DNA from 3 places in the Erysipelothrix rhusiopathiae genome. Region 2 is predicted to be linked to each of the others. Evidence: a T-box and tRNA genes for the amino acid it is inferred to sense, from the RefSeq annotation. Region 2 holds a T-box; the other regions hold tRNA genes.
The links. A T-box is a leader RNA that pairs with one kind of tRNA and senses whether it is charged. The one in region 2 lies ahead of thrS (threonine--tRNA ligase), so its partner is inferred to be a tRNA-Thr.
Positions count from the first base shown of each region.

Region 1: it encodes a tRNA-Thr, which carries the amino acid that the T-box ahead of thrS (threonine--tRNA ligase) is inferred to sense. The anticodon was not compared.
Region 3: it encodes a tRNA-Thr, which carries the amino acid that the T-box ahead of thrS (threonine--tRNA ligase) is inferred to sense. The anticodon was not compared.

Region 1 is NZ_LR134439.1:828,494-833,143, reverse strand. Features, by position in the region: gene EL194_RS04075 (MucBP domain-containing protein) at 1-1,226, shown strand, start outside; gene EL194_RS04070 (nucleotidyltransferase family protein) at 1,547-2,452, opposite strand; tRNA gene EL194_RS04065 (tRNA-Thr) at 2,636-2,709, shown strand; gene EL194_RS04060 (hypothetical protein) at 2,779-3,348, opposite strand; gene EL194_RS04055 (Imm64 family immunity protein) at 3,595-4,158, opposite strand; gene EL194_RS04050 (GNAT family N-acetyltransferase) at 4,296-4,650, shown strand, end outside.
Region 2 is NZ_LR134439.1:1,706,159-1,710,808, reverse strand. Features, by position in the region: gene EL194_RS08265 (ROK family protein) at 1-877, shown strand, start outside; gene EL194_RS08260 (aminopeptidase) at 877-2,106, shown strand; T-box leader at 2,140-2,337, shown strand; gene thrS (threonine--tRNA ligase) at 2,378-4,129, shown strand; gene EL194_RS08250 (BMP family lipoprotein) at 4,345-4,650, shown strand, end outside.
Region 3 is NZ_LR134439.1:679,209-683,858, reverse strand. Features, by position in the region: gene EL194_RS03425 (PTS sugar transporter subunit IIB) at 1-288, opposite strand, end outside; gene EL194_RS03420 (helicase HerA-like domain-containing protein) at 364-1,893, opposite strand; gene EL194_RS03415 (PTS lactose/cellobiose transporter subunit IIA) at 1,974-2,282, opposite strand; tRNA gene EL194_RS03410 (tRNA-Thr) at 2,517-2,592, opposite strand; partial or broken gene EL194_RS03405 (LURP-one-related/scramblase family protein) at 2,645-3,148, shown strand; gene EL194_RS03400 (PPC domain-containing DNA-binding protein) at 3,177-3,593, opposite strand; gene EL194_RS03395 (ATP-binding cassette domain-containing protein) at 3,692-4,650, opposite strand, start outside.

The DNA.
Region 1 (4,650 bases), 880 kb from region 2:
TTAAAAAAATAATATCAATAAGTTTGATGTTTATTTTAGTGTTTGTGGGCACAAATAAAACTATAGCTGCTCAAGAACCTGAGAAAGAGACAATTACCGTTTATTCTACAGAAACCGAAGAATGGAATAACCTTTTAAGTGGAAAAATGGGAAGGGCTGAAAATAGAATCGGAGATGTGTTAGATTACACTGGTGGATATTCGGGTCTTTCATATCTCAACTATCAACTACTTTTCACAACAGCAGATTATGACTTGATGGACTTTAAAGTTTATATCACTAGCTTTTCAGATAACAAAAAAACCCGAGAATATGAATATGATAACGGTGTAAGATGGCTTGATAAAAAAAATAATAACGAGTATTATATCGTGCCTCGTGACTATCCCCAAAACAATAAGGGAGCAATCGAAGCCATTAATTTCCCTCCTAACAATGATAATTACAAACAAATAATTGTCAAGACAGAGGAAGAGGCACAAGCATTAACAAATATTCATTATAAAGTAAATGTAGGTGACACTGTTCTAGAAATCACATTAGGGGATTTATTAAGTAACTCAGATACACATTTCCATATGGCTAGCTTTATGGGGTTAACACGGAGTGGAAGTTGGACATTTAGTGATTTTTACATGTCCACTGTATTTAGAGCAACCTACGAAAAAGAAATCGAACCTTCGAAGGGCGCAGATATTTACGTAAACTATATTGACGAAGACAACAACCATCTTCATCCGCAGAAAACACTCTCTGGTAACATTGGAGAATCCTATACAACCGAAAAAGAAGAGATCCCCGAGTACACCTTCAAACACATACATGGAGAACCGGATGGCGTCTTTAGTGACATCCAACAGGAAATCACATATGTCTATTCGAAAAACATTAAAGAGATTACAGTTTCAAACACACCTGTTAATGATGATATCGCAATCACACCTGAGGTAATCAACATTCGTCCGACTCCCGAAAGTGGAGTTACGAAACCACCTCATATTGAAAACCTTGTAAAACCTACACTTAATCCAGTTGAAACAATTGTAAATAGTGTCGAAATAGTTTTAAAAACAAACACTGAATCTGATGTGAAAAAAACACCTGTTGACACATTACCAAATGCAGGAGTCACAAAAAAACAAAAATTTTCTGGACTACTCCTTTTAAGTGCCGGTGTTATCTTATACAATACGAAGAGAATAAAACGAAATAAGAATTCTAAATAGATTTAATTTTATTGAATCTTTTCTTTATAGATATTATTTACAATGAACGTTAGATTTTTTTAACTATATGAAAAAACCTCTTGAAACGGAGTATTTATCAATACTTATCGAACAGGAGGTTTTCTATTTGTGGTTGTAGACATAGTATTCGGACAACATTATACACTCTAAAGTAATACTCCTACCTCATTGCTTTAAACACCAACACCATTAGAATAAAAAAAGCATTACCATCTGAATAATCTTCAGACGATAATGCTTCACTCTTTTTTTATTTCACTATTCACAGAAGGTGATAAATTTTAAACTAAAGCTTAATTTTACGCTTTATCCCAAAGTTTTTCTGGGTATGTACCATCTTCTTGGAACTTCGCAAACTGTGCAAGAACCATTGGTTTATCTTCTTGATATGTAACACCAAACCAGCGATCTGGAGTATCTAAGATTTTAACGGATAATTTACCGTCATTGATTAAAGATCCCACATCATTCGGTAGAAGTGCTTCTGATTTCATAGGGTTCTTCGCAACTTCTTCTTTTAAGAATGTTTCGAATTTTGATTCCATTAAATCAAAGATTGCAGGTGTAAAGCCCCAGAAGTTCATTGAAACTTGTGTTCCATCAGCAATCAAAGTTTCATCAGGTCCTCCGACAACACCTTTATCTGTACGCTTAATGCCATCTGTTTCCACAATATCTGTTAAGAAACCATCAACATTCTTACATACACCACGTGTTACTGTACCGTTGTCTGTAATTGTATTGTCCACAATGTATCCCATCATTGCAGCCTGTTGATCTGTAACATCTTCATTTAAGAAACGTGCCATTTCTACAAAAGCAGCTTTTCCGTAATAGTCATCTGCATTGATAATCATAAAAGGTCCTGAAACCTGGTTACGAGCAGCAAGCAACGCATGTGTTGTTCCCCAAGGTTTTTCACGGCCTTCAACCCCTTCAAACCATTCAGGAACATCACTTGTACTTTGGAAAGCATATTCCACATTGATAAACGGTCTAATTTTCCCAACAAGTTCTGCTTCAAAAATTGCTTCATGTTCCTCACGAATAATTAATACAAGTTTATTAAATCCTGCTTGAATTGCATCATAGATTGAAAAGTCGATGATTGCCTCGCCATTTTTTCCGAATTTGTCAATTTGTTTTAATCCACCGTAACGGCTTCCCATTCCGGCAGCTAATATTACTAAAGTTAAGTCCTTCATACTTGCCTCCTATTTTTTAACATTGTACCACAGTTATACCGCTTTCATCAGTAAAAGTTACTTCTAAAAATTAGTAAAGCATTACTAAATAATGGTTATTCTTAACTAAACAATTATTCCACCAAGATTATTTAAAATAGTATTTGATTTTTTGAATTACATTGAGTATTATAGTAATGCAATGCCGCCATAGTTCAATGGTAAAATAGAGCAATGGTAATGCTCAGTTCCGAGTTCGATTCTCGGTGGCGGCACCATTAAAATTAAAACAAAGCACGTATTGGTTATTCTTTGACCACTACGTGCTTTTTATTTTTTTATTGTGATTATGATGATGGTCGTTCAAGAATCAAGGCTGAATTAAGTTTTAGATACTCCCCGTCCTTAACATAAATCGTAACTGTATCCGTAAAATTATTATTCTCAAGAATATCGTCGACATTATGATCGGACGATGTTGTGATTTCATAATAACCACTTAATTCAGTTTTTAATTTATACGTTCCAGCATCTAAATGTTCCCCAATCTTATACATGCCATCTGCTTGAGGCTTGAGTTCTGGCGAAGCTATATAAGGATATATAAGTGCTCTTGAAACCTCAATTACTTCATTCTCATTTAAAGTGATAATTGAATTCCCTTTAAAATTGTCGTTGCTCTTAATCTGTGATGAATTTTGATTTCTTATTTCAAAATAGCCTTCTTGATCCGTAAGAAGCATATATTCTCCTGGATCTAAATCTGTTCCCACAATATAGTTTCCACTCTCATATGGAAATTCTTGAGGACTCTCACCCGCATCAAATGTAACTAAGTAATATAGACATGCGCATGCAACAATTAATACGAAAATACTAAGAATAATTCTTCTTTTAATTTTTTTAGTTTCTTTCATGGACATCTCCTCCCAAACAGTACTAAGCATACTTCTTTTATCCTTTAAATACTGCCCTTTTCTTGTCCATATTGGATAAAAACCTGAAATGATACTACGATTCGTAATACCTTTAACAGTTTCCTACTTACTGGTGCTTGCCGTTTTCTTTATTTGAGAAACAGAATCGATTCAAGCACATATTTATTAGATTATAATTCTATTATTTCATAAAAAAACAGATCTTAAAGACCTGTTTTTCGTTGATTAATGGGACCCTCTTAAGGTAAAACCATCAAGATACCATTCTGCATAGACCGTATTACGATCATTCATTTTGAAAAGTGCATAGGGTTGATGACCTACTTCGAGTAAGCGTTGTTTTGAATAGAGATATTCCGCTTCACTATCGCAGAATAAATACTCATACTCCACATTACGATCAATAATCTCAAAAATATGAGTCATTAATTGTGTTGTTGCTTCTAAATGTTCTACACTTTTTTCAGGTAGAAGATGCTCTTCCACAATATCAAATTTTACGACCAATGCATCCGTCTCATTGGTGATACTCATGCGTGTTTCCACATCTTTATTTCCAATCTTAAATTCGATATCAGCGTAAGATGTTCGGTAAGCAAGTTTTTCGATTGTTGTATAGATATTTCCATCCACAGTTTCGGTAATCCAATCGTGATAATCACCGTCTTTAGGATGTGTAATTTCCATTTTAGTTTTATAACTGTCCACAAGATCCAGGATATTTTCAATTTGTCCAATTGTTTTATCTGAGGCTTCAAGTACAATACCAAGTCCTATAATTGTATTCATCGTATCCTCCTTTAAAGTACAACAAATATACAATACCTATTCCTTTATGTAAAGACACACGCGCATTTCAATTTTCCATAAACATTCACCAAGTGCCACGCTTACACATGATAGACTGTTTTAAAGGAGGGGTAAATATGAATACAAAGAATCAACCTGCTTTTATACACTTATCAGAATCATTACATCTTGTGAAATTTGATGTATTGTCGGATGAAGCTCGATCCTGGATGGAAAATGAAGATTTGATGTTTGCTCTTCGCGGAGATCGGATGATTTTTTCTGATCAAGAAGTTGCGTCTTATTATACAAATCTCGCTGAGAATGGCGAACTTTATTATATTGAAATTCTAAACGGAGACACCTTTCATCAATGCGGAAGTGTCGCACTGATAGGAAATCAAATAAAAATTATTGTTGATCCGAAATATCAAAACCAACATATTGGAACCTTTGCTGTGGAAGGCTTGTTATTTCGAGCAACCGTATTAG
Region 2 (4,650 bases):
TGTACGTGTGGCTGTTATTGATGAAGATGGAAAGATTCATGAGCAAGTTAAGAGCGAATCATACGCACTTGAGGGACCTGAAGTTGTTTTAGATAATATCATTTCGATGATAAAAAATTTAAAGCAATTTGATGAATGTGTTGGAATTGGACTGGGTTTACCCGGTCCAGTGAACACAGAACTCGGGTGCGTAACCTTATCTACAAACATGAAAGGGTTTACGGAGTATCCGGTAATCGATTATCTCAAAAAACATATAGATTTACCAATCTATATGGATAATGATGCAAACGTTGCAGGTCTTGCTGAAGCACTCGTTGGTGCAGGTAAAGGCAATAATGTTGTGTATTATTTAACGCATTCTACAGGTATTGGGGGAGCACTTGTATTTAATGGACAAGTGCTTTCTGGTCACAAGGGGTATGCGGGGGAAGTCGGTAATATCGTGATTGATCGTGAACGTGTTCGACGGTCGGACATTAATACTTTAAATGCGGGTGCGGTTGAAAATGAAGCAAGTGGTTCGGCATTAGTTCGTAAAGCTCAAGAATTGATTGATCCAAAGATTCAGTCTGCAGAAGAAATTTTCACCTTAATGGAACAAGGAAATGAACAGGCAATTCAACTAATTGATGAAATGTCCTACGATTTCGCTATGATGCTCTCTTCAATTGCGCATGTATGTAATCCACATGTTTTTGTAATTGGTGGTGGTGTTACGAAATCGAAAAACTTATATTGGGACCGTATGATCGGTTATTATCAGGATCTCGTTCATGAACAAATGAGAGATACACAATTTGTTGAAGCGAAGTTGGATGAACCTGGTGTAATTGGTGCGGCGATGTTGTGTTACTCGAAAGAAGGTCACAGATAATGAATGATTTATTAAAAAAATATGCTAAATTAGCGGTTTGTTCAGGTGTAAATGTACAAAAAGGACAAACAGTTTTAGTAAATGTTAAAGCTGAGCACTATGAATTTGCTCGTTTAATTGTAGAGGAAGCTTATGCAGCAGGTGCTAAAAAAGTTGTTATCAAATTTGGTGATGATCATATTGCGAAAATGCATGTTCAAAATCAAGATATTGAAACACTTACCGATATTCCACAATGGCTTATTGATGAATACGATAGTTATTTAGATGAAGATTTATGTCGTCTCTCTATCTATGCACCATCACCTGGGCTTATGGCTGATGTAGACGGTGATAAACTGGCTGCACAAGCTAAAGCACAAGCGCAGGCTTTAAAACGTATGCGAGAGTATACGATGGCAAATCGAGGTCAGTGGTCATTAGTATCACTTCCAACCAAAGAATGGGCACACGTAGTTTTCCCAGATCTTGAGATTGAAGAAGCATATGAAAAACTGTTAGAAGCTATTCTTTATGCTGTACGTATTAATGAAAGTGATGATCCAGTTGAAGCATGGGAAAAACATAATGCAAAACTGTCACATCAAAATCAAATTTTAAACGACTACAATTTTAAATCGCTGCATTTCAAAAATGGTAAGGGAACTGATATTGTAGTTGGATTGGTCGATAATCATGTATGGGCTGGTGGTGAAGAAGTATCAGAACGCGGATATACATTTAATCCAAATATGCCGACTGAGGAATCATTTACCATGCCTGATCGCCTAAATGTAAATGGTATTGTATATAGCACAAAACCATTAAACTATAATGGAAAGCTTATTGATGAATTCTGGTTGAAATTCGTTGATGGAAAAGTTGTTGAGTTTGACGCGAAACAAGAACGCGAAACATTAGAACAACTTTTAAACACGGATGAAGGAAGCCGTCACATTGGTGAAATTGCACTCATTTCGCATCAATCACCCATTTCCGATCTGAATATTCTATTCTATAACACGCTTTTTGATGAAAATGCTTCATGTCATATGGCCTTAGGTCGTGCTTACCCAATGAATCTTAAAGGTGGTACCGAGATGACTGGTGAAGAATTACTTGCACATAATGCGAATGATTCATTAAATCATGAAGACTTTATGTTTGGTAGTGAGGATATGAGTGTTGTAGGAACGACACACGATGGTAAAACTATTATCGTATTTAATGAAGGTAATTTTGTAATTTAGTTGATATTTCTTTACTATTGATGTATAAATAATATATAAACAGTGAAGAGGACAAAAATACGTTGTTTTGAACTAGAGAGTGAAGTGGTTGGTGAAAACTTCTCGTAGAATATGCGTATTTACCACCTCAGAGTTGGATTTTAGAAAAAATCCCGTATTCTGGCGTTAACAGTTTAAGTGCACAATTTAAATTGTGAATTAAAGGTGGTACCGCGTAAATTCGTCCTTTTGGATGGATTTACGTTTTTTCTTTATTATAGAGGAGGTTATTATGGTAAATATTAGAGAAGACGAACGTCTAAATATCTTGAATCACTCATCAGCACACTTACTTGCTCATGCTGTGAAGCGTCTGTATCCTGAAGCGAAATTCTGGGTTGGACCTGTAATTGAAGATGGTTTTTATTATGACATGGATTTAGGAGATCAAGTTTTAACAGAAGAGGACTTACCTAAAATCGAGTCAATGATGCGTAAAATTGCGAAAGAAGACAAGCGCATTACACGTGAAGAGTTAACAAAAGAAGAAGCTTTAGAAATTTTCAAAGACGATTCCTATAAGATCGATATCATCAACAATCTTGAGGATGATGCAACAATATCAGCATACCGTCAAGCAGAATTCATTGACTTATGTCGTGGACCGCATGTTGAAACGACAAAGAAAATGAAATATTTCAAACTTCTTAAAGTTTCTGGAGCATATTGGAAAGGTGATTCCAATAACAAAATGCTTCAACGTGTCTACGGAATTACATTTGAAACTGAAGAAGATCTTAATCAGTATCTTGAATGGCTAGAAGCAGCCAAAGCACGTGATCATAAAAAACTTGGTAAAGAACTTGAACTCTTCATGATGAGTGAATTTGGCCCGGGTTTCCCATTTTGGTTACCAAATGGTATGACATTGCGTCATGCTTTGGATGAGTATTACTACAATGCACACATCAAACGTGGCTATGTATTTACACAAACTCCAACGATGTTAAATAAAGAATTGTGGGAAGTCTCAGGTCACTGGGAAAATTATCGCGAAAATATGTATACATCAACTATTGATGATCGCGAGTTCGCAATCAAACCTATGAATTGTCCTGGAGGAATGCTCGTCTATAAAAACGGTTTGCATTCATATCGTGATTTACCAATTCGTCTTGCTGAGATGGGTCATGTTCATCGTCACGAGGCAAGTGGGGCATTAAATGGGTTATTCCGTGTTCGTTCCTTTACTCAAGATGATGCTCACTTGTTTATGCGTGAAGATCAATTACAAGATGAAATTGTTGAAATTTTAGATTTCATTAATGAAATTTATTCGACATTTGGTCTTTCTTACTCAATTGAATTATCAACGCGTCCTGAGGACAAATACATTGGTGATATTGATGTTTGGGATCGATCAGAACAAGCGCTTAAAGAGGCTTGTATGGCCGCTGGTGTCGACTTTAAGATTAATGAGGGCGATGGTGCTTTCTATGGTCCTAAACTAGACTTCAAAGTAAGAGATTCTTTAAACCGAGTATGGCAATGTGGTACTGTCCAATTGGATATGAACCTTCCTGAACGTTTTGACCTCACATATGTTGCGGAAGATGGAAAGAAAAAACGTCCAATCATGCTCCACCGTGCAATTTTTGGGTCAATTGAACGCTTTATTGGTATTCTGATTGAGCATTTTGCAGGTGGTTTCCCACTGTGGATGGCACCAAAACAAATAGAAATCATTCCAGTAAATACGGAATTCCATATGGATTATGCAAACGAAGTCTGCGATCTTCTTTTAGAAAAAGGTATTCGTGCACATGTTGATGGCCGTAATGAAAAATTAGGTTATCGTTTACGTGAAGCGCAAAAGAATAAAATTCCACTTCAATTAATTATTGGAGATCAAGAAATCGAAGATCGTAGTGTTAACGTACGCCGTTATGGTGAACGAGCACAAAATCCATTTGATTTAGATGTATTCATGCAAATGGTTGAAAACGAAATCAGTACACGTTATATCCATAAAATTGAAAAATAACAAATTTTACAGTATTTAGAATTGCTTGAATTGAGTATTAATGCAGGGATGTGTTAATACTCTTTTTTTGTTCTATTCTTGTATTGTTTGGCGGTGCTTTTGAATTTATTCCTACATAAATGATACCGGTTACATTTATTTGTGACATTTCTATTGATTATCAATATAAAATTCGATACGATATAGATACAAGGAAACTTGTATGGAGGAAACAGATGAAAAAACTATTTTCTAGTGTTTTAGTTGTCTTGTTAGCTCTTACTCTTACCGCTTGTTCAGGTGGAGAAAAAGCTCAAGATGGAAAAGGCGCAGAAATCGCTTTGATTACTGACGTTGGTACAATTGATGACCGCTCATTTAACCAAGGTTCATACGAAGGCGTTAAACAGTATGGAGATGAAAACAAAGTTACATATACATACTACCGTCCCGTTGCGAAAGACGACGAGGCATACTTTAACGAAATCGAAAAAGCGATTACTGAAGGGGGCGCTAAGGTTGTTGTTATGCCAGGATTTTTA
Region 3 (4,650 bases), 740 kb from region 2:
TTTTTTAACTTCCGCAATGACAGCTTCACCGTTCATAGTACCGTATGCACGCATATCGATAACTTCAATTGGTTTTTCTGGTAATTGTTTTTGAACTGTACTTAAATTGAAACGAACTTGAGGTCCTAGTAGGATGATGTCTGCATCAGCACCAACACGTGCGGCTTCACTTACAGCGTGAGCTGATATTTCTACGTCATATCCTTGTGCAGCAGCGGCTTCTTGCATTTTTGTAACAAGGATACTTGTTGACATACCTGCTGAACATAATAAAATAATTTTTCTCATAATATCCTCCTCGATATGAAACTATTATAACAACAAAGGCAAATAGTGTCTATAAGAAAGCGTTAACATTTCTAATCATTTCTTCCCAGTAAGGATTCCCATTATGTTTCTTGAAATCGCTTTACCTAACTCATTCCCGATAGTACTCATCGTTCGATTCATTCCTTTTTCAATTGGTGTCTGACGATGTCTTGTTGTGGTCTTCTTACGATTTTGTAATTTTTCTTTTTCTTTTTCCAATTTTTGTTTCTCTTTCTCGAATGCGAGACGTTCTTTTTCAAGTTCTAAATTCACTTTTTCCTGCTCCTCTTCAATCCCTGCTTGAGTCATTTTTTCTGCTAGTGACTCATACGCTGAAAATCGATCAATCGATTCCATATATTTTTGATTAAAACTACTGTTATGAATCATTGACATTCGCATGCTTGCATCCACTTCAGCCATAAGACTTTGCGGCGGCAACACGAAAGCACGTTCCGCAATTTGTGGTGTTCCCTTTTCATCAAGCGTTGAAATAATCGCTTCTCCCGTACCCAGTTCCATAATCGCTGTCTCAGTATTGAAATTCGGATTAGTTCTAAAACTTTGAGCTGCAGCTCTTACCTGTTTTTGTTCCCCAGGCGTGTATGCACGAAGTGCATGTTGGATTCGGTTCCCAAGCTGACTTAAAACGCGATCTGGGATGTCTGAAGGACTTTGGGAGATAAAATACACACCCACTCCTTTTGAACGAATCAACTTAACAACAAGTTCAATTCGATCCACTAACGCTTTCGGAACGTCCTTAAACAGAAGATGCGCTTCATCAAAGAAGAACACCATCTTTGGTTTCTCTACGTCCCCAACTTCAGGTAATGTTTCAAAAAGTTCCGATAACATCCAAAGTAAAAAGGTTGCGTAAAGGGTTGGTTGGCGGAACAACTCAACACTATGAAGAACATTAATCATACCGCGTCCATTTGAATCCGTACAAATCCAATCTTGGATATCTAAAGCAGGTTCACCAAAGAAAATATCTGCACCTTGTTCTTCCAAAAAAACAACTTTACGAACAACTGCGCCTATTGTCTGTGTAGACATTAAACCATATTGCGCAGCAAGTTCCTTATTGTTTTGGTAAACATAGTCCAACATCGCTTTTAAATCCTTAATATCCAGCAACAACAAGCCTTGTGTATCCGCAATTTTAAAAACTAAAGATAACACACTCGCTTGCGTTTCATTAAGATCCATAAGTTTTGAAAGCATAATAGGACCCATTTCAGAAATCGTAGTACGAACGGGAATACCACCCTTACCGTAAATATCCCAAAACGTTACAGGAAACCCTTTATATTCAAATCCATCCACGCCAAACTTTTCAACACGGCTGGATACATTAGGGTTATCAACTCCTGCGGAGGCAAGTCCGGACACATCACCTTTAATATCCGCTAAAAACGTAGGAACACCTAAGTCACTCAATGCTTCCGTTAAAACTTTCAACGTAACCGTCTTACCAGTACCTGTAGCACCCGTAATCAATCCATGACGATTTAACATCTGCGGTAAAATATACACTGGTGCTTCGCCCTGTGCAATCCATATTTTATTTTCTTTTAACATGATGATCTCCTCATTTTATGTTTACATCTAACTAATTGCATTGTACCATGTGCCTAAAAATAAAAAAAGAGCCACAGCTCTTATTGAATTTTCTTGTGAATGTCAATAAGCTCTGTAGCCATAATTTTTAATACTTCTGCGCTCATCATTTGATCTTCCGCATGAATCAACAACAAGTTCACTTGTGTTGCGCCATTTTGAGCTTCTTGTTGAATTAATTGTGCATGAACACGATGTCCCTCAACAAATTGTTCTTCACCTTCAGCCATAAGCTGTTCTGCACGTTCGAAGTCGCCCTCTTTCGCTGCCTGAATTGCTTCCACAAAACATGAACGAGCCGACCCGTTAAATGAAATCATTTGAAAACTAAGTAATTCTAAACCTTCCATGATATTCTCCTTTATGTACATTGTCATTATATCAAATTCATTTTCAAAATGGTAGCCTAATAAACTGAAATAATATTTCATTCATTTCCTTTAAATAAAGGACATAAACCCCTTACAATCTAAATATCATTTGAAATGTTTTTTCTATATATTTCAAAATGCATCCATCGACTGTATGGATTAATTGTGATAAACTGAGATTATAAAAAAAAACACCAACTGGTGTAAATGTTATGGTGCCGGCTAGAGGACTTGAACCCCCAACCTACTGATTACGATTCAGTTGCTCTACCAATTGAGCTAAGCCGGCGTGATTAAATTGTACATCTCATTTACATCCAAATCAAGACCCTAGGAGAAAAAATATGAAATTATATGTAAAACAACACGTACTGTCGATTCGTGATCGATTTGATGTCAAAGACGAATATGGCACAACCCTATATTCAGTGCATGGCTCAATTTTAACCATTGGTCGTAAATTCACAATTACGGATGCAACCCAAACACCTGTTGCGACCGTAAAACACAAGCCCTTCCATTTTTTATCTCAATACATCATCAGCACTGCCGATCACAATGTTCTTTTAAAAAGGGATTTGTCATTATTTAAAATGAAATTCTCGCTTAAACACCTTGACTGGAAACTCAGCGGTGATTATCTTGGACATCGTTACAACATTACTTCGCACAACAAAACACTGATGACGCTGTCCAAGAAATGGTTTAGTTGGGGCGACAGTTATGAATTGAATATTCACGATGACAACAATGCCTTGCTATGCCTTTGTATAACCATTGCGATTGATGCGGAACTTGCGAATTCAAGACGTGCTGCTCAAACTGCACAAAGCTCAAACACATAAAAAGAACGGAAGCTTCCGTTCTTTTTTCTTAACTCTCTTTACATACATTACCTGTAACTTCAATTTCAAGTTCCTTAAACCCAGATAACTCACCTTTGGTTCGTGTTAATTGATGATGTTCAAGTTCAATGATCACAATTTCCGCAGTTGACTTTACGGTACACCCCAAAGCAACATGACCACCGAGAACTTTAAATTCCAAGTCACTGATGGACGCATGAATATGGTGACCCCCTTGAGAAACCGTTCCAACGCACGAAACAATTTCATAGGGTCCCTGTAATTGAATTTCTTTTTTATTATGACCTTTACGAAAGACAACACTGGATAAACTTCCAACGCATGTCCCTATATATCCTGATGTAATTTGAAATTTCTTACAGTAAGCATCAATTCCTTGCAATAAATCATCACCAGGCATTAACCGAATTACATGTTCTTTCATATTCCCACCGTCCTTATTTCTTATTCTACTTGTTTTCACGCAAAGTCTCAAATAGATTCTATTTCAATTTTCTTCACAAAAAATTCACCCGGGAAATATTATGAAATAATTGAGAGTCCCGAAGCATCAAAATAGTAAATATCCTCAAAAACTTCTTGGATAAGCGTTCGGTCATGTGTTACGGAAATGATCGCGCCTTGATACTCGTTGAGTAAGTTATAAATAACCCCTACACTCAAAGGACTTAAATTACGAGTAGGCTCATCAAGAATGATGACTTTAGGATTTTTAAGAACAAGTTTTAATAATGACACTTTTGCTTTTTGGCCACCAGACAACAGATGCATTGGTGTATTCATTTCAATCTCTGTGAACTTTAAACTACCGAGGTGGTTTGTAATGCTACCACGTTCATCTCGAGACCCTTCTACAACACAATTTTCAATCGGCGTAAGATTATAGTCAAGATTAAGTTCATAGGATTGATGCATGACACCAACTTCATGAGTATCAAAGGATTTCACAATTTCATGCAGCAAGGTTGTTTTTCCGATGCCATTACGTCCGACAATCGCAATCCGATCACGACTGTAAACCGTGAGTTGTAGATTATGCGCTAACACTGTTTCCCCGCACTTCAATTCAACCTCATGGAAATCCAAAATTTTTTTATGATGAACTTTTTCTTGATCATCAAAGGAAAGCTTAATCGCCCCTTCGAAATCTCGTTTTTCAGGTAAAACATCCCGTTCAAATCGTCGTTCCATTGATTTAATATTATGCATTTTTTTCTTCAACAGGCGTCCCTTCGCAGGATCTTGTCGCGTTTGCGTGCGCTGACGATGTTCTACTTTTTGATATAACTTAAGCCAACGCTCTTCTTGTTTTTGTTTTTCCTTTTGTCGCATCTTTAGATCGTGGTTGTGTTTTTGAATATGACTTAGAAAATCTTCAGAATACGCTTGGTATGTTCCCTCATACACAGTCACACGAGAACGTGTTTTACGATGGGTTTGTTCAAGATGAACAATACGATTCGCACATGTTTGTAAAAGCA